4 regions of the Halomonas sp. R57-5 genome follow, and region 1 is predicted to be linked to each of the others. Evidence: predicted binding sites of a transcription regulator. Region 1 holds the regulator's gene; each other region holds the start of a gene.
What was found. The regulator FNR, encoded in region 1, switches genes on or off when oxygen is low (the NO sensors DNR and NnrR bind a similar motif). The targets are predictions, from matches to a motif close to TTGATNTANATCAA.

Region 2: a site for FNR is predicted at 4,801-4,814, ahead of HALO_RS11910 (DUF2933 domain-containing protein). Genes of this name have one in related genera too.
Region 3: a site for FNR is predicted at 5,582-5,595, ahead of ccoM (cytochrome c oxidase subunit CcoM). Genes of this name have one in related genera too.
Region 4: a site for FNR is predicted at 6,087-6,100, ahead of HALO_RS15620 (Hsp20/alpha crystallin family protein). Genes of this name have one in related genera too.

What each region holds. Positions count from the first base shown of each region.
Region 1 is NZ_LN813019.1:1,194,902-1,202,120, forward strand. Features, by position in the region: gene HALO_RS05355 (DUF294 nucleotidyltransferase-like domain-containing protein) at 111-1,967, shown strand; gene HALO_RS05360 (DNA polymerase III subunit epsilon) at 1,973-2,626, shown strand; gene ttcA (tRNA 2-thiocytidine(32) synthetase TtcA) at 2,728-3,639, shown strand; gene fnr (fumarate/nitrate reduction transcriptional regulator Fnr) at 3,632-4,378, opposite strand; gene hemN (oxygen-independent coproporphyrinogen III oxidase) at 4,461-5,894, opposite strand; gene HALO_RS05380 (sulfite exporter TauE/SafE family protein) at 5,973-6,665, opposite strand; gene ccoS (cbb3-type cytochrome oxidase assembly protein CcoS) at 6,662-6,907, opposite strand; gene HALO_RS05390 (heavy metal translocating P-type ATPase) at 6,904-7,219, opposite strand, start outside.
Region 2 is NZ_LN813019.1:2,588,075-2,595,968, reverse strand. Features, by position in the region: gene HALO_RS11930 (sensor histidine kinase) at 1-1,204, shown strand, start outside; gene HALO_RS11925 (copper resistance system multicopper oxidase) at 1,273-3,096, shown strand; gene HALO_RS11920 (copper resistance protein B) at 3,106-3,876, shown strand; gene HALO_RS11915 (hypothetical protein) at 4,008-4,418, shown strand; gene HALO_RS23610 (hypothetical protein) at 4,585-4,710, shown strand; gene HALO_RS11910 (DUF2933 domain-containing protein) at 4,947-5,153, shown strand; gene HALO_RS11905 (hypothetical protein) at 5,194-5,538, shown strand; gene HALO_RS11900 (APC family permease) at 5,759-7,096, shown strand; gene HALO_RS11895 (hypothetical protein) at 7,124-7,582, shown strand; gene HALO_RS11890 (heavy metal translocating P-type ATPase) at 7,575-7,894, shown strand, end outside.
Region 3 is NZ_LN813019.1:2,971,753-2,979,646, reverse strand. Features, by position in the region: gene HALO_RS13730 (DNA topoisomerase III) at 1-13, opposite strand, end outside; gene HALO_RS13725 (ABC1 kinase family protein) at 179-1,420, shown strand; gene HALO_RS13720 (SEC-C metal-binding domain-containing protein) at 1,509-3,326, shown strand; gene HALO_RS13715 (AmpG family muropeptide MFS transporter) at 3,376-4,737, opposite strand; gene HALO_RS13710 (FKBP-type peptidyl-prolyl cis-trans isomerase) at 4,994-5,512, shown strand; gene ccoM (cytochrome c oxidase subunit CcoM) at 5,622-5,777, shown strand; gene HALO_RS13705 (hypothetical protein) at 5,980-6,480, shown strand; gene HALO_RS13700 (GGDEF domain-containing protein) at 6,513-7,625, shown strand; gene HALO_RS13695 (group I truncated hemoglobin) at 7,609-7,894, opposite strand, start outside.
Region 4 is NZ_LN813019.1:3,376,402-3,384,295, forward strand. Features, by position in the region: gene HALO_RS15575 (metallophosphoesterase) at 1-1,150, shown strand, start outside; gene HALO_RS15580 (amphi-Trp domain-containing protein) at 1,151-1,432, shown strand; gene HALO_RS15585 (hypothetical protein) at 1,544-1,861, shown strand; gene HALO_RS15590 (DUF333 domain-containing protein) at 1,910-2,164, opposite strand; gene HALO_RS15595 (pyridoxamine 5'-phosphate oxidase family protein) at 2,383-2,871, shown strand; gene HALO_RS15600 (CAP domain-containing protein) at 2,864-3,424, shown strand; gene HALO_RS15605 (CreA family protein) at 3,447-3,944, opposite strand; gene HALO_RS23760 (tetratricopeptide repeat protein) at 4,002-4,241, shown strand; gene HALO_RS15615 (BON domain-containing protein) at 4,662-5,312, opposite strand; gene HALO_RS15620 (Hsp20/alpha crystallin family protein) at 5,417-5,917, opposite strand; gene HALO_RS23545 (poly-beta-hydroxybutyrate polymerase N-terminal domain-containing protein) at 6,369-6,503, shown strand; gene HALO_RS15630 (PHA/PHB synthase family protein) at 6,487-7,894, shown strand, end outside.

The DNA.
Region 1 (7,219 bases):
ATGTGGGTCAGCATCGAGTCACGATATTTATTTGTTTTTTCTTATGTCTGCTAGCTCGCCTTAAGGCAAAAACCGGTTAGTCGCAGCCCCGTTTAATGAGGTCAAACCCCATGGTTGATGTGGATCTATCCCAACTGCCGTTTACGCTCCTTGACGATGAGGGGCGTGAGCACATCCGCCGTGGCATTGACCTTGCCTATTTTGATCGTGATGAAATCATTTTAGAGACAGGGCAGGCGGGTGAGTTTGTCTTTCTGATTCATAAAGGCGAAGTGGCAGAAATCGACCCCACGCTGCCCTCATCTACCGCGCGTATCGGCCACTACACGGCGGGGGATCTGTTTGGCGCGATCAGTATTCTCAATGGTAAAAGCCGCTACCGCTTTAAAGCTGAGCAGGAGTGCCTGTGTTACTTACTGCCCAAAGCGCTGTTTCAGCAACTGTGTCGTCACTACCCTGACTTCAGCAATTTCTTTCGCCAGTCGCTGACCCATAAGGCGCGTCTGCTGACCGAAAAGCGCGCCGAAGGGGGTGTCACCATGGCGGGCTTTATGTTGGCCAAAGTGAGCGAGTGTATGCGTGAGCCGCTGCTAATGGCGGCGACGACCGATATAGCCAGCGCGGTCAAACAGCTCAACGCTAGCCACGCCGATAGCCTGCTGGTAGAGACCCAGGACACCCTGGGGATGGTGACTAAAACCGATCTGCTCAATGCCCTGGTGCTGCAGGGCAGCGCGGTAACATCGCCGGTGGATGAGATTGCCCATTTTAATTTGGTGACTGTCGCGCCGGATCAGTATTTATTTGAGGTATTGGTGCTGATGACCCGCCATAAAGTGGCCCGGGTGGTCGTGATGGAGCAAAACGCCTTGAAAGGCGTTGTTGAGCTCACTGACGTGCTTAGCTACTTCTCAAGCCGTAGCTATGTGGTGAGTCTGCAGGTAGAGCAGGCAACCAGCTTAGAGGCGCTTGCAGCCGCCAGCCAGCGTACCCCGGAGCTGGTCAAAGCGCTGATGGCCCAGGGCGTTAAGCTGCGCTTTGCGATGGATCTGCTCGCCGCACTGAACGGTCGCATCATCAGTAAAGCCTGGGAGTTCACCATTAATGAACGCTACCACGGGCAGAGCTGCATGATGGTGATGGGCAGCGAAGGGCGCGGTGAACAGATTCTCAAAACGGATCAGGATAACGGCCTGATTCTGGCCGATGAAACCCAGTGGCCTGACCTTACAAGCCATATGCAGACGCTCACTGATACGCTGATTCAGCTCGGTTATCCGCCGTGCCCCGGCAATATTATGGTGTCTAACCCCGAGTGGGTGGCCACGGTGTCGCAGTGGAAAGGCCATATCGCCAAGTGGGCCAGGGAGCGTGATGGCGACAGCCTGATGAAGCTGGCGATTATGCTCGATGCCCATGCGGTGGCGGGTAACCCAAGCCTACTCGAAAGCGTTCGCGAAGAGCTGTTTGAACGCTGCTCGGGCGATGAGCTGCTGCTCTCCTATTTCGCCCGCACGGCGCTGCGTTTCTCGACGCCGCTGACGCTGTTTGGCTCATTGAAAAAGCCCCAGCACGGTATCGATATTAAGAAAGGCGGCATTTTCCCGATTGTTCACGGCGTGCGCACCATGGCACTTGAACGGCGGATTAAAGCCACTTCAACACTCGACCGGCTTGACGCCCTGGCCGCCGATGGCCGTTTGGATCGCCGCTTTGCCGATGACCTGGGTGAAGCGTTGGCACTGTTTTCCGAGCTGCGTCTTAAACAGCAGCTAAGCGTTTTGGAGACGCCTGCCGGTCATCAAGCCGGTGCCTCAGACGTCAACGCCCAAAACGGCAGCCGCGCTAACCGTGTGGTGGTGCAAAATCTCTCTTCCCTGGAGCGCGACCTATTGCGCGAAGCGATGCATATTGTCAAAGACTTTAAGCAGCGGCTTTCCCATCGTTATCATTTGGAGTATTCGTGAGCGGAATGCGGCTGTTAGATCGACACGTAGGGCTATTTAGCGGTTCATTGCGCACCTTACTGCGCCGTGAAAGTGATCGTCGGCGTTGTGCGGATTCTCCCTATGCGTGGCTGTTTCAACCTTATATGGGCGATGAGCTGGTAGCCCTCGTCTGTACGACAACGCTCACGTCGGCATCGCCGGTGATCAGCTTGGCGGCGGTGGTGCTGAGCCAGCAGCAGGTACGAACCAGCCGCGCTTTTGTGATGACGTTAGGCAGCACGAAACAGCCCGAAAGTGCGAAGCTGCGCCGTCATCATTTGCTATGTGAGGCAGGGGAGGTGCAGCCGCCAAGCAGTGATAACTTGAGCGCGTTAGTGGAATTTATCGGCAACCGGCCCATAGTGGGCTGGCAGTTGGAGCAGCGCATTGGAGCGTTGAATACACTACTGACTAAGCGGCTGAATTTTGCGCTACCCAATGCCCAGGTTGATGTGGCGAGACTGCATCAGCGCCAACTGCGGCGTTTGCATCCGGAGGTAGAAGCGCCCAGCAGCTTCGCCCAGGCGCTGGCATGCTGGCAGGTGCCTGCCATGGGTGTGCAAAGCGTGCTTGCCGAGGCAACCGCCAGCGCACTTCTGTATATGCGCCTACAGCGCGTTATGGCGGAGGTGGCATAGGAATGGTGGAAGCACTAGTGTTTGGGTCAGGCGGTGAGTGTTGTTAGAATGTGGCAATATTTCCTCTTTTAGCGCCTTTCACTATCGGCAGTGCTTATTTCATGCAATCCCTAGATTATTTCGACCCGCATTTTGACACGCCAGATGTTGCTCCTGCAGCCTCTCCAGACGCTGTGCAGGCTGATGCTAAGCAGAAGCGTGAATTTAACAAGCTGCAAAAGCGTCTGCGCCGAGAAGTGGGCAATGCGATTATTGATTACCAAATGATCAATGAAGGCGATCGCGTGATGGTGTGCCTCTCCGGCGGTAAGGACAGCTACACGATGCTGGAGATTTTGCGCAACTTGCAGCGCAACGCGCCAGTTAACTTTTCGTTGATAGCGGTCAATCTGGATCAGAAGCAGCCGGGCTTCCCTGAGCATGTGCTGCCTGCCTATCTGGACAAACAGGGGGTGGAGTATCATATCGTAGAACGCGATACCTACTCGGTGGTGAAAGAGAAAACCCCTGAAGGTAAAACCACCTGCGCGCTCTGTTCACGGCTTCGCCGCGGCTCGCTGTATGGGMTTGCCGAAGAGATTGGGGCCAATAAAATTGCCCTGGGCCATCACCGGGAAGATATTCTTGAAACCCTGTTTCTGAATATGTTCTTCGGCGGCAACCTGAAAGCGATGCCGCCCAAGCTGCTATCCGATGATGGTAAGAATATCGTTATTCGGCCGTTGGCCTACTGCAAAGAAGCGGATATTGCGGAATTTTCGCGGCTGATGGCGTTCCCAATCATTCCCTGCAACCTGTGCGGCTCCCAGCCTAATATGCAGCGTCAGGTGGTCAAAGAGATGCTCGCCGAGTGGGATGAGAAGTTCCCTGGCCGTCTGGAAAGCATGTTTAAAGCGGTGACCAATATTGCGCCCTCCCAGCTGGCAGACCGAAGCCTGTTTGATTTTGAGGGCTTAGAGGCGAAGCAGGCGGAGCTGCTGGCGGGTCGCATCCAGGCCTTCAACGTCAGCTAACCGTTTGCTCTTCCTCTTCGGCGAGGGTAATCAAACGCGGCATATCGAGAATATTGACCTCTCGCCCGGAAACCGCCACCACGCTTTGTTGCTGAAAGCGGCTTAAAATGCGGCTGACGGTTTCCACCGCTAAGCCCAGGTAGTTGCCAATATCGGCCCTCGGCATTGAGAGGCGAAAACTGTAGGGCGAGTAGCCCCGGCGACGAAAACGGTCCGAAAGGGTAATCAAAAAGGTGGCCAGCCGTTGATCGGCGGTTTTTCGCGAGAGTAGGCGCATCATGCGTCGGTCATCGCGTAACTCTTTGCTCATGCTCCGATACAGCTGGCCACGTAGCTCAGGGATCTCTTCTGAGAGCAAATCCAGGCGGTCAAAAGGAATCTCGCAAACGGTGGTGGTTTCCAGGGCGATAACGCTACCGGGGTAGTGCTCTTCATCAATGCCATCCAGCCCCACCAGTTCACTGGGCAGGTAGAAATTGGTCAACTGCTCACTGCCGTTACCTTCGGCGGTGACCTGTTTCAAACTCCCCGAACGCACCGCGTAAACGCTGGTAAAAGTATCACCCTGGCGAAACAGCGGCTCGCCTTTTTTCAGCGGCGCACGGCGGCGAATAATCGCATCGAACTGCCCCATATCGTCCAACTCAAGGGCAAGCGGCAGGCACAGCGAGCTAAGGCTGCAGGTTTGGCAGCGCGCTTCGTGGAGTAGCGAGCGTCGGCTGCTCATAGGTTCCAACATGCGGTGCTCCTTGAGTGGGTCAGGATAAAATTAGCAAATTCTTACTTATTGTGGTGCCGTTAGCATGCCTGCAATAAGGTGATTAAACAATCTTAGAGTAGCGCTGCCCTATTTGCCCAGAAAGATGGGTATCGAACGCCATGGCTAAATGGCGCACCAGCAGTCGACCCATGGGCGTGGCGTTAAGTCGATCACCACTACGGGTCAGTAGGCCATCTTGCTCAGCGCTCTGTAAACGCTCCAGAGCGGGGGCAAAATAGCGGGGGGCATCGATGTTCCAGCGCTGGCTGACCGCAGCCAGATCAATGCCCATATCGCACATCAGCCGCTCAATCACATCCCGCCGGATTAGGTCGTCATCACTCAACCGCACGCCTCGCACAGTAGCGAGCTGACCCTGATCCAACGCCGCCTCGTAGCTTGCCAGATCGCTCGGGTTCTGCGCGTAGACGTCATCAATACGTGAAATCGCCGAAACGCCAAGCCCGATTAAATCGCACTGGGCATGGCTGGAGTAGCCTTGGAAGTTGCGCTGTAGCGAGCCGTCGCGCTGAGCAATGGCCAGGCTATCATCAGGCCGGGCAAAGTGATCCATGCCGATATGTACGTAGCCAGCCGCGGTGAGCATTTCAATCGTGGTGCGCAGAATTGCCAGCTTCTCTTCACCGCCCGGCAAATCATCGACATTAATACGCCGCTGGGGAGCAAAGCGCTCGGGCATATGGGCGTAGTTAAATACTGAAAGACGCGCCGGATTGAGTTCAATCACCTGGCGGAGGGTATTCGCAAAGCTCTTTTCTGTCTGAAACGGTAAACCGTAAATAAGATCGAGATTGAGCGAGCGAAAGCCCAGGCGATGCGCCTCTTCCATCAGCGTTTCGGTGAGTACCCGCGGTTGAATGCGGTTAATGGCTTTCTGTACCAACGGGCTTAAATCCTGCACGCCCAGGCTAATGCGGTTAAAGCCTAACGACTGCAGGTGGCGCAGGGTAAATACATCCGCTTCCCGGGGGTCTATTTCAATCGCGTAGTCGCGATCGGCAGAGGACGAAAGGCCAAACCGGGCATCCAAACGATCAATCAGGTCGCCCATCTGATTCAAGCTAAGAAAGGTCGGCGTTCCGCCACCCCAGTGTAGCTGCTCCACCGGTCGTGATGTATCCAAGTGGCGTGCGGTCAGCACCATTTCACGGTCGAGCCGGGATAAGTAAGGCTCGGTCAGGGCGGTGTTCTTGGTGGCGATTTTATTGCATGCGCAGTAGAAACAGATCTTGCGACAAAAAGGCACGTGAACATACAGCGACAGCGAACGCTGACTGGCATTGCTACGCTCTAGTGCCTGGGTCAGGTCACCGGGGGTGAATTGGTCGTGAAATGACAGCGCCGTGGGGTAAGACGTGTAGCGTGGTCCGCTGGTGTCGTAGCGGCGCAGCAGGGCTTCATCCCACACCGGCTGCAAGGGCGCTGCCGCCACAGACGAGGCAAGAGGTGAAACCGCAGGGGCATGAACGGGCATGAAGGGGCGCTCCGACGTGAGGTAATGCCGCTAGCCTAACCCGTGACGAAAGCGTAAAGATTGAGCCATGTCATGCTATTAGAGGTTGTGTGCCGTAAGAGTCCAGAGCTGCCACAGCGCAAACGCGATAATCGTTAGTGCCGCCACGCTGCGCGTCGCCGGGTGGCGAATCAAGTGGCTTAGCTGGCGCGCAGCGAGGCCAGTGACGAGCAGCGCCGGCAGGGTGCCTAGCCCAAATGCGCCCATTAGCAGCGCGCCCTGGAGCGGGTCGGCAATCGCCAAGCTCCAGGCCAACATGGAGTAGACCAGCCCACAGGGTAGCCAGCCCCAAAGTGCGCCCAGCGCGAAGGCTTGAGGGATATACACCACCGGCATTAAGCGCCGCCCCACAGGCTCGATAAAGCGCCATAGACGGCGGCCAACCGCCTCCACTTTGAGCAGCCCTTTCCACCAGTTGGCGATATACAGTGCCATCAGGATCAGCATCAGCGCGGCAAACACCTGAAGCAGCATTCGTGCCGTGGCGGAAAGCGAAAATAGCGTGCCCAGCAGGGCAACCAGCGCGCCTGCGCTCATATAGCTAATAATACGGCCAGCATTGTAGCTGAGTAGCAGCCCCCCCATACGCGCTGGATGGCGCATGCTGGGGGGTACTGCAAAGGTGAGGGCGCTCATAATGCCGCCGCACATACCAATGCAGTGGGCACCGCCCATTAAGCCAAATACGAATGCCGCCAGCAGCGGCGGTAGATCAAGCCCTGTGGGATTCATGGCCGAGGCTCTTGGTCGTCGGGGGCGTTTTTATCTTTTGGTGCGACGGTTTTTTGCTTGGCTGGCGGGCGCTGGCGGCGCTGTTCGGGGGGAAGATCGTTGTCGTCCTCATCAAACAAGATGCGGTGCGCCGGGCCTTCTAAATCGTCGAACTGATCATTTTTGACCGCCCAGAAGAAGGCCCAGACGGCGAGTCCGAGCAGAATCAGCGAAAGCGGAATAAGCAGGTACAGAATCGTCATGCGGTTACCGGTGTTGACGTGCCAAGCGTTGGTGCGGGCTGGGGGCGCCAGCGTGACAGCCGCAGGGCGTTACCCACCACCACTAGCGAGCTAAGCGACATACCAATCGCGGCTAGCCAGGGCGGCACCAGCCCCATCGCCGCCAGCGGCAGCGCCGAAACGTTGTAGCACACTGACCAAATCATGTTCTGGCGCATGATACGCCGCGTTGCGCGGGAAATCTCGATGGCCTCAAAAATTCGCATTAGACGTGGGCTGAGCAGCACCGCATCGGCGCGGGTCCGGGCAAGATCTGTCGCTCCATTCATGGCA
Region 2 (7,894 bases), 1.4 Mb from region 1:
AGGTGAACGCTTACAACGTGAAGCAAACCACGCGGTCGCGCAGCTAGAGCAAGACCAAACGGCTGTACCGACTGCGCTCGACTCGGTTAGCCAAGGCTATCAAGTCTTTCATCATCTCTACGTACTCCGTTTCAATGGCTCGGTCAGCGCTTCTGACCCGCAATGGCAGCAACAGCTGGCTCCGTTGCTAGATGAGAGCGGCGATGCCCTAATAGATGTGAATCGCGGAACACAGCACATGCTCGTCTATCGCCGCCATTTTGAGTGGCAGGGCACGCAGGGTGTGCTATTGGTGGGCGAGGATTTTTCCCAAGTAGAATCAGGGCTTGCAACTTTACACTGGTGGGTCGGTGGGATCGCCGCCGTGCTTTTAGGGATGCTCATCATACTCAACATGCTAGCGGTTAACCGTGGACTCATACCACTCTGGCAACTGCGCCAACAACTTGAAGCATTGCGATCAGGCAAACGTGATCGCTTGTCATTAGTAGCCCCTTCGGAGCTAGATGAATTAGTCGACCAGTTGAACTGGTTCATGGACGACATTGATCTTCGTCTGAAGCGCTCGCGAGAATCGGTCGCCAACCTATCACACGCATTAAAAACACCGCTGGCAGCCGTTACTCAAGTACTGCGTGGCAACCGGCCTATTGATGACAACCGGCGCCATAAACTACTCAGCCGTATTGAAGACATTAACGCCCAGTTGGATGCGGAGCTGCGTCGTTCACGTATTGCAGGCCCTAATGCGGGACGAATGGCCAACGTTACTCGTGATAGCTTACGGCTGATTGAGATGTTCCGTAGCCTCTATCCTGAGCGTATGTTCGACCTGACTCACTCAGCACGTGAGGAAGAACAAGTTCCCATTGAATCTCACGATTTTTCAGAAATATTAGGCATCGTGCTTGATAACGCAGGAAAATGGTCGAGCAGGCGCGTTCTTTGCGATATTGCAGTCACTGTAACTGCACTTACGCTAACTATTGATGATGATGGTCAGGGCGTTGCAGAAGAGGAACTTTCACGCCTGGGAGAGCGTGGTACACGACTGGATGAGCGCCGTCCTGGCTACGGCTTAGGCCTTTCGATTCTTGCACAGTTAATCGTCCGCTACTCAGGTCACTCTCAGTTTGAACGAAGCCCACTGGGTGGTTTACGAGTGACGATTGCTTTGCCCTTGACGGCTGAAGTGGTCAATTAATCATCATTCAGCTTTGTTTCAGCTTCTTCCATCAAGATGGTGCTATTCACCATTGATGGGAGTTACACATGGCACGCTCAAGTATCATTTCTCACCCTCTTTCTCGTCGGCAAGTGTTAAAAGGAGGCGCTGCCTTAGGCTTAGGTTCTGCTGCGGCAATGGGGTTAACTCCCGCCTGGGCAAACCCCTGGGGCCGTACCAACGTCTATGCTCAGGGCGTTGAAGAAGGGCCCGAGGTATCGCTGGCGATCCGCCGTGAATCGTTGCCTATTGACGGACAAGAAGCCCAACCAATTACCATTAACGGTACCAGTCCTGGCCCGCTGATTCGTTTGAAAGAAGGTCAAGACGCAGTACTGCGTGTCACCAACCTGCTGGACGAGCCCACCTCCATCCACTGGCATGGTCTCATTCTACCGCCGGAAATGGATGGTGTGCCTGGCGTTAGCTTTGCAGGTATCGCCCCTGGTGAAACCTTTACCTACCGTTTTCCCGTCCGTCAGAACGGTACCTACTGGTACCACAGTCATTCCGGTATGCAGGAGCAGCTTGGCCATGCAGGGCCATTGATTATCGACGCTGCCGAGCGTGAGCCTATCCGTTACGACCGTGAGCATGTGTTACTGCTCACCGACTGGACTTTTGAAGACCCGATGTCGGTGTTCCGTAATCTGAAAACCATGGAAGGCTATTACAACTTCCAAGAGCGCACGATTGCTGACTTCTTTGCCGATGTTCGTAACAACGGTTTTGCTCAGACCGCTGAAATGCGCGGCATGTGGGCTCAAATGCGCATGAGTTCGCGGGATATCGCCGATGTCACCGGTAGTACTTATACTTATCTTCTCAACGGCTATTCTCCTCAAGAAAACTGGAATGCCTTGTTCAAAGCTGGTGAGCGGATACGACTACGCGTGATTAACGGCTCAGCCATGTCTTTTTTCGATGTTCGTATACCTGGCCTGAAGATGACCGTGGTGGCCGCTGATGGACAACCGGTGCAACCCGTTCCTGTTGATGAGTTCCGTATTGGCGTGGCTGAAACCTACGATGTGCTGGTTTCACCTGAAGACGACCGGGCATACACCATCTTCGCCGAAGCCATGGATCGGAGCGGCTATGCACGCGCCACGCTAGCTCCACGTGAAGGCATGCAGGCGGAGATTCCTGAACGCCGTCAAATTGCAGACCGCGGTATGGAAGCCATGGGTGCCCACGGTATGGGCGGTATGGATCACTCCAACATGGCGGGGATGGATCACTCTGGCATGTCCAACATGTCGGGGATGGATCATTCCAGCATGGCTGGGATGGATCACTCCGGTATGTCCAACATGCAAGGCATGGATCACTCTACTATGGGGGGGATGGCAGCCGAGCAGGCCAAAATAGGCGCAAATGGTTTGCTTCTCGCCGGTGAAGCTCAGCCGGGCTCTCGCTATAACCAGGCGGGAATCGGCATTGATCCTGACGAACGACGCGTATTGGTTTACCGGGATCTCAAAGCGTTCACACCATGGCCTGATCGCCGTGAGCCAGGCCGTGAGCTTGAGCTGCACCTGACCGGCAATATGGAGCGTTATATGTGGTCGTTCGACGGTAAGAAGTTTAGCGAAGTGACCGGCCCTATTCATTTTGAGAAAGATGAGCGGCTGCGCCTAATTCTGATTAACGACACCATGATGGAGCATCCTATTCACCTCCACGGTATGTGGATGGAGCTAGAAAACGGCCAAGGGGAATTGATACCACGCAAACACACCCTAAATGTGAAGCCCGGTGAGCGCGTATCTGCGTTGATCACCGCAGATGCAGAGGGCAGTTGGGCGTTCCACTGCCACCTTCTCTATCACATGGATGCTGGCATGTTCCGCGTTGTTCAAGTTTCTTAAGGAGGCAGTATGAAAATTAAGCGCTACTTAACCCTCGCCAGCGCCGCCCTTGGCATGGCCGCCGCCACGACCGCTCAAGCCGAAGATGGCTATGCGGCACCAGACAGTTGGCCAGCGCCCACTGAGGAACATAATATGGGTATGGCACTGTTTGATCGGCTCGAATATAGCGTGCCTGATAAAGGCCCAGAAGCCGTGGTATGGGACTTTCAAGGCTGGTACGGCGGCGATATCAACCGCATTTACCTAAAGTCAGAAGGCGAAAATGTCCAGGGCGACGGCGAAGATGCTGAGTTTGAGTCTTTGGAACTACTCTATAGTCGTTTAGTGGCTGATTTTTGGGAGTTACAGGGGGGGATCGGTTATCAAGGCGGTGTTTTCTCCGATGATCACGCTGAACGCACCTATGGGGTTGTCGGCCTGCAAGGCGTAATGCCCTACGGCATTGAAACCGACGTGGCATTACAAGTGAGTGAAGATGGCGACGTAGCCGCCAGTTTTGAAGGCGAATACGATCTGCGCCTGACTCAGCGGCTCTACCTACAGCCGCGCACCGAAATTGCCGTGGCCGCCAGTGAAGTTGAAGAATTTGGCGTGGGCGAAGGCCTTAACTCGGTTCGTGCTGGCCTACGGCTAGGCTACGAAGTGACCCGACGCTTCGCCCCCTACATCGGTGCCTATTGGGAGAAAGAATACGGCGACACTGCAGATCTCTCCCGAGCCAGTGGCGACAACACTGAAGATACTGGAGTTGTTGCCGGTGTTAAACTAATGTTCTAACGACTCTGACAGTGTGTAACTTTTAACGTCACCAAATGGTGGCGTTTTTTATTATTTTTATTTTTATATTCAGCTTCATTTCAAAAACCCCAGCTAATATAACCATGTAACCAACCACTGGAGTAGTTATCATGAAAGTTAAATCAATTGTTTTTAGTGCAGTAGTAGCAAGTATCCTCTCTACACCTGTATTAGCGAGCTTAGGCAATACAACACAGAATCTTCCCTTACTAGAAAGAGGCGTATCTTCTACACAGATGCTTGCCCAGGGGCAACCTAAGCGTTTCAATATTAACATTGAACAAGCGACTACACTGAAAGTAGTGAGTGAGCACTTTCCAGGATTTACCAGCACTGGCAACCGCATTTCAGCTGTTCTTTATAATGAGGCGGGACAGCAGGTAGCAGAAGCTTCCAGCCCACGGGGGCGCTTCGAACTTGTTCGTCAGCTGCAACCGGGTAATTATCAGCTTGAGGTAACAGGAAGATCAAGGGGAGGCAGTGATGATAACAGTTATTATGAACTACATGTCGCCTATTGATATCCTTTAGTCTTGACATGAATTAAGAAGGTCAGCCATGAGCTGACCTTTTTTATGAAAAACTAGTATCTCGGCAAACAAATTCAGCTTTAATTCAGGAATTTTCGCTAACTTTATAGTGCCGCAATCGGCGTAAAAACAAGACAATTCATAAAGAGGTGTCATCATGTGGAATAACAAGAAGATTCCCTTGGTCAGCATGACGGTTATGGCCTTGGCAATCGGCTCGACGTATGTTTCTGCCCTGGAAACCCAAGTGGGAGAGACCACCGTGGGGCTTTATACCCATTAAGCTTTGTATCGCTCACCGAAAACCTAATGATGATGGGAATGAGGCTATGGATACCGCTTGGGTAATTATCGCCTACTTTTTGCGAGGCGCTTGATCAGGATCATATTTCCCTCCGATGCTGTTCAGGTTGCGTTCAGACAAATCATCCATGCTGTTATTGGGGTTATTTATTTGATTTTTCCCAAACCAACGGCCTTAACTGCTGTTGGCTCTTTGGGCGAGTTACTGAGGTGATTATGAGTAACAGTACAAGTAGTCGTTTGCTGATGTTGTGGGTGCCACTTGCTGGGTTTGTCATTTGGGCGGGATACCTGATTGGAACCGAGCACCGTCTCCACCTATTTCAGTTCTTACCTTTCCTCTTTTTGGCAGCATGCCCACTGATGCATATTTTCATGCATAAACACCACGGCGGTCATAAGGACAAAATAGACAAGGACTGAACCACTCTATATATACATGTACGCGCCTGGGAGAAAGACCATGAAAACGACACAACAAGAGCACCGCTTGGGTGTTTCCAAAAACACACTGGTGACTCGGAATTTAAAAATCAAGCCTAGTAAATCCAAACGCATTGAAGAAGCGCTGTCAGATATCGACCGACTCTATGGAATGGATAAGGTGGTCTACAACGAGAAAAACCGAAATATCAGCCTTGCTTACGATGCGCTGAGGCTCTGCATCGATGACGTTGAAAAAATTCTCAAGCTCCATGACATACAGGTCAGCGCTGATCGGTGGAACCGCTTTAAGAAGGAGTATTACCGTTTCGTCGATCAGAACGTTAAAGACAACGCTAAACAGGAACCTTGGAGCTGTCATTAATAGTCATAACGGCTACATGACACAACCAGGAGCAAGACTAGCTAGTTTAGGGKAAGAGCTGCTTGCCTGTGGCCTCGCAAAATCAGACATTCCGTTAGTCATTTGCCATGTGGCTGCACATAGGTTCTATTTTTAATTTATATAGCATCAAAAAACACCGCACAGGAGTCCTCGGCAGTTATTGCTGCTGTGGTTGCCGTTAATACAAGGAGTCGCTTTCATGGTTGGGCAGGATAGAACGCCACAATATAAAGAAAACAGTCTTTCGTTGGTCGGTGCCGTTGCATTAGGCACCGGCGTGATGATTGGGGCCGGTATTTTTGCGCTAACCGGCCAAATGGCCGAAATGACTGGTCGGCTATTTCCTCTAGCCTTTCTGGCCGCTGCCGTCATTGTCTCTTTCAGCGCTTATTCTTACGTTAAAATGTCCAATACCTTCCCATCAGCAGGTGGGATTGGCATGTATTTACAGAAAGCGTATGGCCCGACGCTTCCCACCGCCTTTCATGCCCTCCTGATGTATTTTTCCATGGTGATCGCACAGAGTTTTTTGGCGAGAACGTTTGGTTCCTACACGCTTGAGTTGTTTGACCTGGGGGATCGTTCACTATTTGTGCCCCTACTCGGGGTTGGTTTACTGCTAATAGCCTTTTTGATCAATTTATCCGCCAACCGCTTGATCGAGACCGTCGCCTCGGTGCTCGGATTTATCAAAATAGGTGGCATTATAGTGTTTGGTATTGTCGGCGTGTTTATTGCCGACTCCATCGAAATGGGTGCTGGCAACGATGCACCTACGCCTACGATAACGGGCTTTTTAGGTGCTACGGCGCTCGGCATACTGGCATTTAAAGGCTTCACGACGATTACCAATAGTGGTTCGGAGCTTAAAGATCCTAAGCGGAATCTTGGCAAAGCTATCACGATCTCGATTGCGCTATGCGTGGTGATCTATGCCCTTGTCGGTTTTGCCGTTGCCAGCAACCTATCTTTGCCTGAAATTATCGAAACCCAAGACTACTCCCTGGCCGCCGCTGCCCGTCCCGCACTGGGTGAAGCGGCAGTTGCGTTTACCGTCATTCTCGCCATGTTGGCAACGGCGGGCGGTATCATCGCCAGCGTCTTTGCCGTTTCACGCATGCTCGCCATGCTGACAGAAATGAAGCTGGTTCCTCACCGCCATTTCCACATGCCCGGCAGTGTACAAAAGCATACACTGGTGTACACCATCGTATTTGGCTTAGTGCTCACCGCTTTTTTTGACCTGAGCCGCATCGCAGCATTAGGCATCATTTTCTACCTGATCATGGATATGGCCATCCACTGGGGTGTGCTTCGTCATCTCAAGGACAGAGTGGGGGCTAATCCTGTTATTCCTAGCATTGCCATACTACTAGATGCTGTCGTGTTAATCGGCTTTTTATGGGTAAAAGCCATCTCGGACCCCATGGTGCTCATCGTTGCTGGCGTAGTAATGGCTACTCTTTTACTCGGCGAATGGATTTTCCTATCCAAACGCGACGCTTCAAACGATAGCGAGCACTCTCACACTCATTAACGTTAATAGCGTTATAGGAGGTACCAAATGGACGTTAGAACCTTTGGTGAATTGATCGATTGGACCCGTCAGTTACACGAGCATCTTGCAGCTTGCCTTGCTCATTGCGCCGATATACACGAAGAAGAGCGCGCTCGCATGTTGCTCAATTACTTAGCTGCACAGGAAGCGGAAATGCAGCGCGTTGTGGCGCGCTTTGAACAGACTGCTGACGCGAAAGCATTAAAAACCTACGTTTATGACTATTTGGAGCATAAACCTATCCGTACGCATCGTACCTGCGATGCGCCCTATTCCACGCTAAGTGTTGACGACATTTGCCGAGAGGTTTTTGATTTCCATGAACAAACGATAAACCTTTATCGAACCCTCGTTGGCAAAGCGGAAATTCCTGAGGCTAAAGAGCTCTTAGATTCCCTTTTAGCACTTGAAGAGCACGAAGCCATGCGCCTTGTTCGCCAAACGGGGAGAATGAACGATGTCTGAAGACCATAACGAGACAAAGGTGAAAGACCCTGTTTGTGGCATGGACGTTGATCCCCATACCTCCCGCCACCGTGCCGATCACGCGGGTAAGACTTGGTACTTCTGCTCAGAAAAGTGTCAGGAAAAGTTTATTGCCAAGCCTGATGCGTATCTTGAGCCAAGCAAACAGTCACAAGCGTCAGTACCCTCGGGGTCTATTTATACTTGCCCGATGCACCCAGAAGTTCGACGAGAAGGCCCAGGCGACTGTCCAATCTGTGGCATGGCGCTGGAACCTGAGACCGTCTCTGCTGACACCGGCCCTTCGGACGA
Region 3 (7,894 bases), 1.8 Mb from region 1:
TTATCAGGCGCATAGCAGCGAAGCCTTCATCGTATCCATCGGTGGCCGCTATGGTAGCAGACGCTCTAAAGATTAGCTGGAGCGGCGCAGGATAATGATGCGGTAAGTGGTCAATGCTGTTAAGTTGTATAAATTGTGTATAAATAATTTGGTGTGGTGAAATTCAAGGGGATAGCCAATGCGTGAGCGAGGCAGGACACGACGATTAATGGGCTTGGGCGCGCGCACCGGCGGCGCGCTGCTGAAAACCCGTTTAGGCGGCCAAGCGGATTGGCGTGCCTTGGGCGAAGCGCTGTTTGAGGGGCTTTCAGAGCTTAAAGGCCCGGCCATGAAGCTGGCGCAAATTATGTCCCAGTGGGATGACCTGCTGCCCCCGGATCTCGCTGAGGAGCTTGCCCGCCTGCAGCGTCAGGCCGAGCCGATGCCGTGGCCAAAAATTCGTGAAGCGCTGGTGCTGCAATACGCTGATATCGACTACTACTTCAGTGAAATCGAGGAGCGCCCGTTTGCCAGCGCCTCCATGGGGCAGGTGCACCGTGCCACCACCCATGAAGGTGAAACGGTGGTGCTTAAAGTGCAGTACCCAGGCTTGGCGGATGTGCTGGAGAGTGATTTGATCCAAGTGCGGCGCATTATGCGTTTAGGCCGCTGGTTTAAGGTTCCCCAGGCGCGCTTGGATGCGCTGTTTGAAGAGCTCGCCGAAAGCCTGCGTGGGGAGTTGGATTACCACGCTGAAGCGGATGCCCTCGCCCGCTACCGCGAGCGTTATAAAGATGATCCCCGACTGGTGATTCCTGAGGCGCTGCCGAAGCTCTCGGGGCCTTATGTGTTGGCAATGCGCTATGTTGACGGCACGCCGCTGCGAGAACTGGCAGACGCCGATGATGCAACGCGCCAAGGCATAGCCCAAACGTTAGCCGACTGGATCACCCAAGAGCTATTTACTTACGGCGAACTGCACGCCGACCCTCACGCCGGTAACTTTGCCGCTGATGCTCAAGGGCGGCTGGTGATTTATGATTTAGGGGCGGTTATTGCCGTGCCTGAGGCGCGTATAAAAGCCATGATGCAACTGCTCGATGCCACCTTAAAGCATGATGCGATGGGAATGGACGAAGCGCTGATGAAAATGGGCGGGCGCCAGGGGCAGGGCGCGCCGTTGGCACTGTATCGTGAGTCGGCGGAGTGTATTGCGCCGCTGTTCGAGCCGGGTGAGCAGGACTTTAGCGATGTGCGAGTGCACCGGCGATTGCGCGAATTAACCCCTAAAGTGTGGGCAGCGATGGACCGCCTGCAGCCCCCTGCAGATACACTGCTGCTCTCCCGCGCGCTGAACGGCCACTACTGGAATCTGGTGCGCTTGGGCGCGCGGCTGGATATGCATGGGCGTACGCGTCCACTCTTGGAACGAGCCCATTAACGATCAACCGATTGCCGCTGCGGTAGCGCCCCACTGCATGCTAGACTATGTCGCTTTTCAATAGGGTCTTTTATAAGTGGAGACGGCAATGCTGGCGGTATGGGTCGATCAGCTGCTGGGATTCGCCTCCGGGGCACTCTCGGCAATCAGGCAACAAGAACACTATCCGGACTTCATGACCTGGGTGCGCGCCAAAGGTGCGGACGCCTTTGAAGGTGATGTGACCATGGCCCAGGCGCTAGCGCCGTTGCTGTGGTCGCAAACACCGCTGGAACGGCTCGATTTTGCCTGCGAGCCCCTCGCCACGCCAGGGCGTAACGAGCCCTGCTGGTGCGATTCCGGGCGCAAATTTAAGCAGTGCTGCTACCAGGTCGAGTTTCCCACCGAAATTCCCGATCAGATGATGTGGATGCTCTCGCTGCGCGAATGGAAGGGCGCGACCCTGAAAGCCGCGCTGGATAGCCAGCAGGCACCGGCTCAAGCGCTGCTGGAAGCCGGGCTGATCGCCGCGGAAAGTGGCCAGACGGGGCGCGCTATGCAAATCCTCGAGTCGCTGTTCGATGGCAGCGACTGGTCGCGGCTGCCCGAGCAGGCCGAACCCGCCTTTGAAATCCTGCTGGATATTTATCAAGAGCGTGGTTTTAGTCGTAAACGCGCCGACCTGCTTGATGAAGTGATGGAGCGCGGACCGCTGTTTCTGCGCGGTGTGGCCCTTGAGCGGCTTTGTTTGATGCATCTGGATAACGATGATTTGGACAGTGCCCGTGGCGCCTTTGTAAAAGCCCAGCAGGCGCTACCCGATTCGCCTACCTTGGCTTACATTGAAGCCATGCTGTTGCTGCATGAAGGCCATGAGCAGGAAGCCAAAGAGCGCGCCAACTTCTGGTATCGCCGCCTGGTTCGCCAGGGCGAGCTGGACGAAGACCAGCTGGATTTTTTGGCCGCGCTAGCGGATAACCCTGGTGCAACGCTGGCTGATCAGTTGCTCAGCGCCGAAGAGGATCTGGCCACGCCGTTGGTGGCACTGCAGGCATTGCTGGCTGCGCTGCCCACCGCCCCCAAAATCGATATCAGCGCCGATGCTGAAACCGGCCGATTGTTTTATAACACCAGTGCCCGCGAGGCGACGCTATTTGCCGCCTGGCATGAGCAGTTCCAGGTGCTGGTGGATGAAGACGTAGCGCTGGGCTTTCGCGATGATCCCTGGGGCAACGCCATTGAGTGGATGTCGGCACTGTGTGCACACCCGGAGTGGTTGGACGCGCCTCAGGTGGTGCAAGATTTGACGCTGGCGCTCACCAGCCGTTTTGGCAGCCTGCCGTGGATGGCGCCGAGCCTGCTGGAACCGCTGGCGCTGCGCCTCTCACGCTGGTTGGAACAAGCCCGCGCCGAAGGCGACGGCAGCCTGTGCTGGGACGATGCTAACAACGCCATGTTGCTACGCACAGGGCTAGCGCTGGTGGTGGGTATGGAGCGCGGCGCCCGCCAGCACTCTCGCGAGTTGGCCGAAGAGCTATTGCTGATTGACCAAGAGGATAGCCTGGGTCTGCGTGAGCTGGTGCTGGATCAACTGCTGCGCGATGACCGCAATGAAGAAGCGTTGGCGTTAGCGGAAGAGAATGACGACGACGGCTCGCTGGTGCTTGGTCTACTAATGGGCAAAACCCTGGCGCTGTATCGATTAGAGCAGCGTGAAGCCGCTGAGACCGCGCTTGTCGATGTGCTCGGCCATAACCGCTATGCGTTGGAGCTGATTTGTGCCGAAAACCCCCGGCCCTCCATGCCCCACCCAGATGGCCAGGTTGACCCCGGCTCCCGGGCGGAAGCGTGGCAGTACCGAACGCTGATGCGCGATCAGTGGCGCACGACGCCAGGGGCGTTGGACTGGCTGGAAGCACACCGCTAGTTCTAAACCTTCACTCGGCTAATCCTTCAAGCCTGGCCTTCAAGCCTGTTTAAGCAGGCTTGGGGGTGGGCACTAATTGTTTGTCTCGGCTGATCCAGACCGCCAGTAAAATAGCCGGTAAGCCGAGCAGGGTGGCGATAACAAAAAAGCTTGGGTAGCCCTGGGCGTTAACGACCAGCCCGCCAAAGCCGCTTAAAAATTTCCCTGGTAGCGTCATTAATGACGAGAACAGCGCGTACTGCGTCGCGGTGTAGGCCCGTGATGTGAGGCTGGAGAGAAAAGCGATAAACACTGCGCTGGCTAAGCCATTGGCAAGGTTGTCACCAATAATCGTCACCACCAGCATGGGTAGCTGATTGCCCACTAAGGCAAGCAAGGCAAACAGTAAATTGGTGACCATCACCAACCCCGCACCGAAAATCAGCAGCGGTCCAATGCCGTAGCGCGCCACGCAAAGCCCGCCTAAAATTCCGCCGGTAATGCTCATGGCAATGCCAAATATATTGGTGACGCTGGCAATCTCGGCCAGTGAAAAGCCCAGGTCGATATACAGCGGGTTGGCCATGGAGGCCATGGCTAAATCGCTGATTCTAAACACTGCAATAAACACCAAAATCCACAGTGCTTTCACTCCATAGCGGCTAAAGAAATCGGTAAACGGGCAGACCAGCGCGCCAATGCTCCAGGCACCCAGGCGGCGTAGCACTTTAGGTTTGCCCCGGCTGGCGCGAATAAACGCCCGCACCTTTGGCTCGTGTATAAGCTGGATGGAGAGCGAGGCGCGTTTGGGCTCCGGGCGTACTAACACGGTAAGCACGCCAATGCTCATAAGCGCTGCCATGCTGAGATACGCCACATCCCAAGAGGCCGACGCCGCGATATACAGCGCACCGGCACCGGCGGCCAGTAAGCCACCGCGATAGCCAATAATATAGGTCGAGGCCATAGCCGCCTGAACATCGTCATCGGCGGACTCAATACGGTAGGCGTCAATGGCAATATCCTGGGTCGCCGAGCCAAAGGCCACCAGCAGTGCAAACAGGGCCACCCAACCGAGGTTACCCACCGGGCTCAAACCCGCGAGTCCCACTAGCCCCGCAGCAATGGTCGCTTGAGCCAGTAGCATCCAGCCACGACGTTGCCCAAAGGCGCGGGTCAAAATCGGTAGCGCTAGCCGATCCACCACCGGCGCCCAGAAAAATTTGATTGAGTAGAGCATGCCTATCCAGGCAAAAAAGCCAATCGCCGCGACCTCAACGCCATCGCTGCGCAGCCAGGCTGAGAGCGTTGAAAACACCAGCAAAAATGGTAAGCCAGCGGAAAACCCCAAAAACAGCATGGTAATAACGGGCGCACGACAATAAACAGCCAGCGCGGCAAGCCAACTGCGCTGGGGGGTGGGGCTTAACATGAAACGCTACTCCTGGTGGAAAGACGCTGGCGATGGCCAGGTGGTAAACTAGGCTTTGTACGAAAACTGCCTGCGCTCGGCCATGCTGCGTTAAAAAACGGCTCAAAATGCTCATTTACACCCCGTAAACTCCGCTTTTTCGCCGTTTTTTGCCTTACCTGACCTTCGCTCGCCGACTTTTCGTACAAAGCCTAAGACAGTGTTCTAATACAAAGTTTTATCACAAAACCGACAGCTTACCGGAGAGGAGTTTTCCATGTCGATTACGGCGCATCAGGTCGTTACCTTGCACTATGTCCTTAGCGACGTGCTCAACGATGGCAGCAAGCAGGTATTGGATGACTCCCAGGCGCGCAATAAGCCGCTAGAGTATTTGCATGGTCACGACAATATCGTGCCAGGGCTAGAGAGTGCCTTATCAGGCCAAACGGCTGGGGCCGAGTTAAGCGTTCAACTAATGCCTGCCGATGCCTATGGCGTGCGCAACGAAGACCTGGTTCAAGAAGTCAGCCGCGGCTCTTTTGGGAACGCTGAGTTAGCGCCGGGCAGCCGCTTTCAAACCGAAGGCGAAGCCGGGCCGCAAATTGTCACGGTACTCGAAGTTGATGGCGACCGGGTCACCGTTGATACCAACCACCCCCTGGCCGGGCGCACGCTAAACTATAAAGTGACCATTTTAGACGTACGCGAAGCTACCCGTGCAGAGTTAGCCAAAGGCCACCCGTTACCGCCAGGTACCGAGCACAGCAAAGTCGAAGACCGCAAGGTGCTTTAGTGCTCATCACGCCCAAAAATTGATCGGTATCAATTTCCTGTTTAACCGCCTTCCCCCGCCTGCCGTAACTTGACCTAGGTCAGTATTCTCCCGCCATTGAGTGACTAGTATGAACGCATACATCACGGCGGGAGGATTCACCATGTATTGGGATGACACAATTATCTTCGGCTTATCCACCGTCGCGTTAGTAATCGCATTTATGGTGGGCTGGGTGGGCTTCGTGATTCGCGATCATCTACGTAAAGATGAGCGCAAGAAGTAGCTTACCCAATTCATGTAAACCTTGTCAGGGGAGGGGGTTTGCTAGCGTAGTAAGCCTCCTGTTGCCAGCCCATAATGGGCTGGCTTTTTTTTGAAATATCAAAATCGGCTGGGTTGAAAACACGTAGCGTGCGTTTAAGAGCAATGTAAAGCTTGCTCTGGTAAAGTTCTTTAAAAGAATGCACACACCAGGAAGCTTTGCCATGAACGCAGTTGCCTTACACCGCAGCCCATGGGGGCGTGTACGTGATCGATTGGCGTGTACGTTAATTGTCGTGGGCATAACACTTCCAACGACTGTCTTTGCCCAGGCATTGAATATGATCAACGGCGATGTCACTGAAAAGGTCGCCCTTAGTGATTTACGCGCCATGTCCGACGAGACGTTTACGCTCTACGATCCCTATCAGGGGCGCGAAGTGGAGATGCAGGGAGTCGCTTTTCGTACCTTTCTGATTGAACAGTTTGGCGAAGTACCCCCAGCACTTCACTTTACCGCCTGGGATGACTACGAGGTTACCTTAGAAGGCTGGAATGACCCTAATTGGTACCTGGTTAGCTCTGAGGATGGCGATCCGCTCACCATCCGCACGCGAGGCCCTGTGCGTCTGGTGGAACGTGACTATGGTGATCGCGACGTAGAAAMCCTGCGTGAGTTTAACGACTGGATCTGGATGATTCGTAGCATAGAGGCGAAGTGGTGACATCCAAACCCAAGCTAGCTGCGCAGCCAACGATGCAACCACGGCCTCTAGCGCGCCAGCATCGCTACATTACGTGGTTGTCGCTGAGCTTGATGAGCTTTTTGGCGCTTATGGTGTTGATAGTTTATGAATCGCGCTGGGTCTACCCCGAAATACAGGCGTACTTCAGCCAGACGGGGAGTCTTACAGGCCAGCAGCTCTCTACGCGGGCACGGGTCTACCTACAAAATGCCCAGTCCGAGCTCTTGAGCGATCAGCCAGAGCTAGAAGCGCTGGATGCTGCCACCATGGATATTGACTTGGCCTACGGTTTAGCCGATATGCACATATATCGGCGTGAATATGCTTGTTCCGAGCCTAGTTTGACGGAGTTAGATCGGCTGGTGGCTTCGTTAGCGGCACGCGACATTGACCGTGTCGCTGCGGCGATGGCGTTGTTCGCACCGATTCAATGCTTAACCCACATTGAGATGGATCAGCTTGATCGCCGGGGTGCGGCGATTAATGATTTTTCAGAAAGTACCCGCCAGCATAGCCTAGTGCTGACTTACTCCAGTTTATTAATCTTTGTGATGGGGTTGTTATTTTGGTGGCTTCACGAGCGCCAGCTGCGGCGCACGGATCGCGCCACTCAGGAGACCTTCGAGTGGATGCAGCGTGCCATGCGCGACCCGCTCACTGGGATAGGCAATCGCAGCGCTTTGCACCAGGATGTGTTGGCGAAGCAGCATCAATCGTTGGGGCTGATTCTGGTCGATATCGACTTTTTTAAACAGTACAACGATGCCTACGGGCACCCGCAAGGCGATACCCTGTTGCGCCAGTTGGCTGCATTGATTGGTAAAACGCTGAATGATAAAGCGCAGCTCTATCGCTTGGGAGGTGATGAGTTCGCGGCACTACTCCATTGCCCAGACATTGATACGCTAAAGAGCTACTGTCATCAGTTAATTGAAGGGCTGCGTGAAGCTGACTTTACGCATCCCGCCCATCCGGATAAAAAAGGCGTGACGTTAAGCGTGGGCGGCAGCTGTTTTGTGGCCGATGAAGCAACGTTTTCCTACGCCTACGAAGCCGCTGACAAAGCACTCTACCGGGTAAAAACGATGGGCCGTGACGGCTGGCAGGTTACTGAAGACGCATAACGTCGGCGTACATGGGCGCGAGTCTGCCAAGTAGTTCATTACGCGCGCCAAGGGCAATGTCTTCCTCCTGCATGGCGGCATCAAGATGTTCCACTAAGCGATTAAAATGCACATCCGTCAGCCCCATATGTTGATGAGCTCGATCCATTGGCGGGCCATCGTAATGGCAGGGGCCGTCGCTGACATCGCACAGCTGGCTGGCTAGCGATTCGGCAAACAGATCTATGTTGGTGTTAGCAAAAAACACCACTACCTCAGGGTCATCCGCA
Region 4 (7,894 bases), 2.2 Mb from region 1:
GGTGGTGTTTATTTCAGACCCCCATGCGGATGCCGAAGCCTTTGAGGCATCCCTAATTGCTGCCGGGGTGATCGAGCGTGACGGTGACCACCTATGTGAGTATGCGCTGACAAAATTCGGCAAAAAAGCCGACATCGTTGTGGGCGGCGACTGTCTGGATAAAGGCCCCAGTAATCTGATGATGCTGCGCAGCCTGGCCCACTTATACCGCCTTAACGCCAAGGTCACCCTGCTGGCCGGCAACCATGACCTACGCCTGCTGATGGGGCTGCTTTCCCTGGAACGCGACACTGACGCCGGTAGCCAGCACCTCTTTGTACGCATGGGTAAAAAGGTGATACCGCTGTTCAAAGAGGTCTTCGATCAATACCTGGCCGATACCCAGTGGGACAAAGGGTTACCGTCGGAGGAGGCGTGCCGACAGGCGCTGTTTCCAGGCAGTGACTGGTTCGAGAACTTCCCCTTCTATGCCGCCGGGTTTCTGACTGATGAAGGCATAGCGCGTGAAATTAGCAAGATGACGACCAAGGCCCAGAACTTTGAAGCGCACTGTGCAAAAAACGGCCTGTCGCTCTCCCAGGTCTACGCCGCCGCCATGAAGTGTCGTTCGCTGTTTCTCAAAAAGTCGGGGGAATTTAGCTGGTTTTTCCGCCGCATGCGGCTGGTCAAAAAGCGCGGTTCCTTTCTGTTTCTGCATGCGGGCCTCGATGACCATATGGCCGAACTGCTCGCCAATCACGGCGTCAAGTATGCCAACCGCGCCTTCAAACAAAACCTGATGAACCAGAATCTGTTCAGTTTTTATTACGGCTCTTTGGCCAACACCTTTAGAACGAAATACCGTAAAGCCGACCTGCCCCTTACGCCCCGCGGCGCTTACGTTGCCCGACAGGCAGGCATTCAGGTGCTGGTTCACGGCCATATCAACCAACACTTTGGCCAGCGGGTGACGCTTAAAAACGGCCTTATCCATATCGAAGCCGATATCACCTTGGACGCTCACTCGCGTAAAAATGAGGGGCTCGACGGCTGTGGTGTGGGGGTAACGTTAATCGACAAAAAACGCGGGGTGATCGGCCTGAGCTGTGACTACCCTCAGATAAAAGTGTTCAAACCCAGCCTCAAAAGGAAACGGGTAGGAGCCCACTAAATGAAGTCCAAAACTAAATTCAGTCACGACTCGCTGCTGGATCGTCAGGCAACCCAGGAGCTGTTGATCACCCTGGCAAACGCGATCAATAAAGGCGAGCTGGCCTTCCAGGAGAGCGAAGGCGAGCTAGTGCTGACACCCCAGCAGTTGCTGCAAGTCTCCCTACGCGCCAGCGATGAAGGCGATAAGCAAGAGGTGGAAATAAAGATTAAGTGGCGCACCAAAGAGAAAGAGCTTTCCGATACGCCCCCCAAAATTAAAACCAAAGCGGGTAAGCGTTAGGCCGAGCATTATCGCGATGTCCCGTGCCCTACCACGATGAATGTGGGAACATGATGCCAATTGCCCCAGAGCCCTTTCGGCTCACGGAAGAAAGGCTATGGGAGCGCAGAGATGGACGTCACACATTTAGAGCACGTCATTATCGCTTTGGTCATTCAGCTCTCACTATTACCGTTTGTTTCTGCACGCGTGGCGGGGGTTATACCGGTGGCGATACTGCTTGGTCGCGAGATCGCGCAGCACGAATACAGGCTAGGCATTCAACGTGGATGGGCGTGGAGCGAAACGCTACCAGTCGGTATGTTTGAAGGCGTCTGGCGCGGGTGGACGTTAGACTCAGTGTTTGATGTGCTGCTGCCAGCACTGGCGTGCGGGCTGCTAGCGGTTATGGTTGGCCTTAAAAAAAGCCATAAAACCAAGAACAGCTAAGCCCCTTGGACTAGGAGTGACTGGCCCAAGTGCGATAAAAGGTGACGACTAGTCATTATCAAGGCGCTCTTTACGATAAAGCTGCCACTCATTTTCAACCCGGCCATCAGGCAAGCGGCAATAGCGGCCAGTGCCTAAGCTGCTTTCGCGAATTTCATTCTCCCCGCCGAGGCTTCTACAGTATTCAGCCGCGTATTGCGTCATCTGATTGTCAGAATCCGGGCCACCCCCGCCCGAGGCACAGCCGCCGAGCATGAGTAGCACTGTTATTGCACCGTAGCGGTATATAAATCTTGTTAGCATTGGAACCTCCCTCCCTGCGCATACAGTTCAGCGTCAGTTTGATTTTGGTGAGTAACCGCGTGCACATCAAGCAGGATGTTACCTGGCGAGAGGTATGATTATTTAATAGAGCGTTTGCTGATGTCGAAAATGGTAGCTAGGCTGTAGCTAGTCATCTTCGATGTACAAGCATTGTCTATGGCTATTTTTAGTACCGAATTCATATGGAGAGTGAAGCTATGTCCAGCCCGGAACATAAGCAAAAGATCTGGAAGATGATCAAAGATATCAAAGTGGGCATGCTCGTGACGTTGGATAACGACACACCCCGAGCGCGCCCCATGCATCTGGTGCAAGATGAGTACGATGGCACCCTGTGGTTCTTCACCCGCCGCAGTGCCGAAAAGGTATTTGAAACCCAAAGCGACCACGATGTGTGCCTTAGTTTCTCCGACCAGGAAGATGGCGTCTACGTTTCCCTATCGGGCAAAGCCAACCTTACCGATAACCGCGAACTGATCGAGAAATACTGGAATCCTTTCATCGCGGCCTGGTTCCCTGAAGGTAAAGACGACCCAGACGTTGCACTGCTGGAAATTAAAGTGCAGATGGGTGAGCACTGGAAAGCCAAAGAGAGCAAGACGTTCCAGCTTTACGAAATCGCCAAAGCTAACCTCAAACAGGATGCCACCCCGAACCTTGGTGAGAATGAGAAGTTCGGTGGGTAACGTCCTACCCAAGCGCCCCGCTACCGGGGCGCTTTCCAGCCTGATAGTTGTCATGCTCCTGGGTTCAAGCGGCGCTTGGGCCAATGATCAGCCCCCGAGTGACGATGCTATCAGTCAGGATAAGTGCGAACTTACCGACCAACAGCAGGCAATGCTGTCGCTGGTTAACGAAGCGCGTAGCCAAGCACGACAATGCGGCGACCAGCCGTTTGAGGCCGTAGAGTCGTTAGCATGGAGCTGCAAGCTTGAAGCAGCGGCCAAGAGCCACTCCCAGGACATGGCCGAGAATGACTACTTTAGCCATACCGGCCCGGATGGCGCGGGAATTGAGCAACGGGTGGGCAATCAGGATTACGCATGGCAAGCCGTGGGAGAAAATATCGCCGCTGGCCACACCACTGTTTCCGCCGCGGTTGAAGGCTGGCTAGACAGCCCCGGCCACTGCCGCAACATCATGAATGACGCCTTTACCGAGATGGGCATGGCAAAAGCCGAGGGTTCAGAGTCGCGCTACTCAACCTACTGGACACAAACACTCGGCAAACCCCGCTAATCGCCCACAAATCGATTACAGGTCACTCCTCTATTTCACCTTCCCTAATGCCACCATAGTTAACGGCCGTAATTGCATTTTTAGGTGAGCCGTCTACCAGCTTGGTGCTATAGGTCAGGTACACAAAGGTCTGGGTTTCGGCGTCATGCATGCGCACAACGCGCATATTCTTGAAAAGCGCAGAGCGACGTTGGCTAAAAATCACCTCTTGCTCGTCTACTTCTGCAGGGTCGAAGACAATCTCCCCCGTCTGCCGACACGCCACGCTCGCCTCACTGGCTTCCTCAGCCAACCCCACCGCACCGGAAATCCCGCCAATCTGTGAGTAAGAGAGATAACAGGAGATACCCTGAACCTTCGGGTCATCGAAGCGTTCCACTTCAATGGTATTGTTCGGGCCCAGCAGCTTGAACTCGGTACGCACGCTGCCGATATGAGCATCCTGAGCGAATAGCGTGGGCGGCAATAGCGCAACCATAGCAATGAGCAACGTGAGGGCAGCGCGTTTTGGGAAAAGCATGGGTAACTTCCTTGGGATTAGTCAGACTAAGAGACAGGCAAGCGCTAAGGATACATGATGTACAAACTTCCTGGAGAACCATCAGCAGGCAGAATCCCACTTCCCTTTTTACTTCTGAAACGTAATATTGCGCATTATGAGCATGGCTGGGGCGTACCAGAAGACGACGTAGAAGCCACAAGGTGGTTTCGTCTCGCGGCGGTGCAAGGGTATCCAGAGGCACAGTTTGCTCTCGGGGCCCAGTACGAATTTGGGAGGGGCGTAAATCAGGACGATGTAACCGCGTACATGTGTTAAACCATTTTTGAAGCCGACAGTGATAGAACAAATGGAAATAAAACAGATTTCGCCGAAATAATGACAGACGAAGACATAGCTGAAGCTGAACGGCGTGCAAGTGTGTGCATGTCCTCCAACTATCAACCAGGTTGTGAATAGAGTACTACTGGCAACATTGAGCCTAAAGAGAGTGGATTCACAGACGTTATACTAATTAATACTGTGGCACTCTGTTTTATCGGCGAACATGGCAGCAGCATTGAGGAATACAACACGCTAACGCCCTACTCAAAGTCGGGGCGCTCATAACTCCAGCGTCACCATCAATCTACCCACCACCCCCGCTACATTTCAGAAAAGGGAAGCCACAAAGGCAAAGGGTCGTCGAAAGCATCCCTGGGATTCGACGACCCTTCACCCTTCTCAACAGCCAACGCATTAAGCTTTTATATTATCTGTAACCTTCCAAACACCGGGTGAGTTCCAGACCGCATTATGTATTAAGCTTTTTTCGGCGAGGCTGTGTACCTTTCCACTCAGTGTTACATCATGATCATGCACTTCTACTTTGATGGCGTTAGCATCCTGAACAGCCCTACGTTTCAGTGAGGCTTCAATATCGGCCTTGACAGCCGCCGCTGTCGGCTTAGGTTTTAGAATGATTTGATTGCTAACACCGGTAACACCGGCCAGGTAACGAATAGAACTAGCAGCCAAACGGCGTTGATACTCCCAGGGAACTTCGCCAGTCAGCGTCACCCAACCATCCTCGACCATTACTTTCAACGGATCATTGGGTATAAATACATTCCACTCCAGCGTGTTCTTCACCGCTCGTGCGATATCGGCATCGGTACGCTGATTACTTCCTGGCAACTTCACGTCAATTTCTACCGCAACCCCCTTCACACCGCTGACTCTCTGTGCTGCGGTTTCTGCATGCCACTTCTCCGCATAGCTATCGACATGCCCAGCCAATGTCACAATGCCGTCTTTCACCTCCACTCCAATATCTGTAGCGCGAACGGAAGGTTCCCATTTGAGTTCAGCAAGCACATCTTGCTGAATTTGAGTATCTGACTTAAACATGTCTACATCTCCCTTAAACGCATGAGTGATCTTTAGGCACATAACATACACTTTCAGTTAGCACCTCATTACATATCAACAATTGCTTACCTGCCTTAGTTGACTCATTTAACTTCTAACTTGCGTCGCGAAGTCTTTTTCGTTTTTGGCAGAGTAATTGTTAAGATACCATCCTTAAACTTAGCGTCAGCATTTTGTGCATCCACCTCAGCTGGCAAAGCCACGGTCCTAGAAAAAGAGCCTTGCCATATTTCCGAATAAAAATATTCATCCTTTTTTTCTTCGGTCTCACCAGAGCGATGCCCTTTTAACGTTACCGCATGCTCAGTGACTTCAACCTCTAATTCTTTTCGATCAATTCCGGTAATTTCAGCGCGTACTATGATCTCTTTTTCGCGATCAATAATATCAACCTTAGGATTGCGTTGAGAGAACAATCCCAACCGCTCTTTGACTGAATCGTCTTTAAAGAAAGGCTTCATCCAACTGCGTTCAAAAAACCCTTCCATCATTCGGTCAAACTCCTCCAGGGGACTCAATGCACGGCTAGAAGTCTGGGTATCGTTTTTACCCTCTACTGAAGACTTGATGGCTGTCTTGCTCATGTTATCACTCCTTTTTAGGACCCTTATAATAAGAAATACAAATATATTACTTACCTTAGTTTTGATAGCTTTTCCCAATGGTTATAAAAACCACTTGGTTAGTTATAGCTTAACTTTGCATGGAGAGTAGATTATTGGGATCATTAAAAAGTGTTAACATACGTAAATTTTGACCTATGTCAAAATAAAGCATCATATTCAAAAAACTATTTTAAAATATTAAAAAAACCATCTAAACCTCTTAACAGTTTCTCTTAGCCACATGCAAAATTTGTAACTTAAGTATTCATCGTTAACAGCCACACTGGCGAGGAAAAGGTCACTGAGTCTAAATAGGTATTAATAAAGCTATTTTAATAACCCTTTGTGAGGCATGAGATATATGTTTTTCGGAAATTCTCAGCATCAAGATTTTGATAGACTAGTGCGTGCCTCACTGGCGGGGATGACAATGGGTATTTCCCCTATGTCGGTTATGCTTACATATTTGGACTGGTTATCCAGCATGGTACTATCTCCAGGAACCCAGGCTCATTTGCTACAAAAAGCCTTAAAAAAAACAGCTGCGCTTGTTTTCTTGGGCTAGCCACTCGGCTTTTGATCCCAATGCTGCCCCTTGTATTACCCCCTTACCTCAGGATCGTCGTTTTCGCGACCCTAGCTGGCGCAGCTACCCTTACAATGTGCTTTATCAAAGTTTCTTATTGCAACAGCAGTGGTGGTATAACGCCACAACAGGCTTACGCGGCCTCTCACCTCATCACGAACAAGCCTTAGAGTTCGGGGCTCGGCAATGGCTTGATGTGCTGTCGCCCTCCAACTACCTGCTGACCAACCCTGTCGTATTAAACAAAACTTTCTTCAGCGGCGGAGCCAATCTGCTTCAGGGAATGCAACACTACTATGAAGATATTCAGAACCATTTACTCGGCAAACCTCCCGTTGGCACCGACACTTATGTAGTAGGAAAGGATGTGGCGATCACACCTGGCAAGGTCGTTTACCGCAACCATTTGATCGAGCTTATTCAGTACACGCCTACGACCGACAAAGTGCATGCCATACCTACGCTGATAGTGCCTGCTTGGATCATGAAGTATTACATTCTTGACCTCTCACCACATAATTCGCTAGTCAAGTATCTGGTTGATCATGGGCAAACCGTGTTTATGATTTCCTGGCGTAACCCTACCGCCGAGGATCGTGATATCGGCATGGATGACTATCGCCAGCAAGGTATTCTCGCGAGTCTCGACACCATCGCGCAATTAATGCCCAATCAGAAGATACATGGCGTTGGCTACTGTTTAGGCGGAACGCTATTAGCTATCACTGCTGCGGCTATGGCTCGAAATAAAGATGATCGCTTAGCATCCATGACACTTTTGGCTGCACAAACCGATTTTCGGGAAGCTGGTGAGCTCATGCTATTTATCGATGATAAGCAACTCGCTTTCCTTGAGGATATGATGTGGGCTCAGGGCATTCTTGATACCAAGCAAATGTCGGGAGTATTTCAGATCCTTCGGTCTAACGATTTAATATGGTCTCGAATGATAAATGAATACCTGCTAGGCACACGACAACCCGTAAACGACTTAATGGCCTGGAACACAGATGCAACGCGCATGCCCTACCGTATGCATTCTGAATACCTGCGCAACCTATTTTTAAATAACGATTTAGCCGAAGGTCGCTTGCGGGTGGATGACCGCCCAGTAGCGCTTAGCGATATACAGGTGCCGATCTTCTGTGTCGGCACCGAATGGGATCACGTTGCACCTTGGCGATCCACTTACAGGCTGAACTTGCTTTCTGATGCACCTGAAACCACTTTCCTACTCACCAGCGGTGGCCATAATGCGGGGATTATTAGCCCTCCAGAGCACTCTCATCGGCACTACCGAATGACAGTGGCGCATGAAAACGATAGTTATATTGACCCTGACACTTGGCTAGAGAGCACAACTATACAGC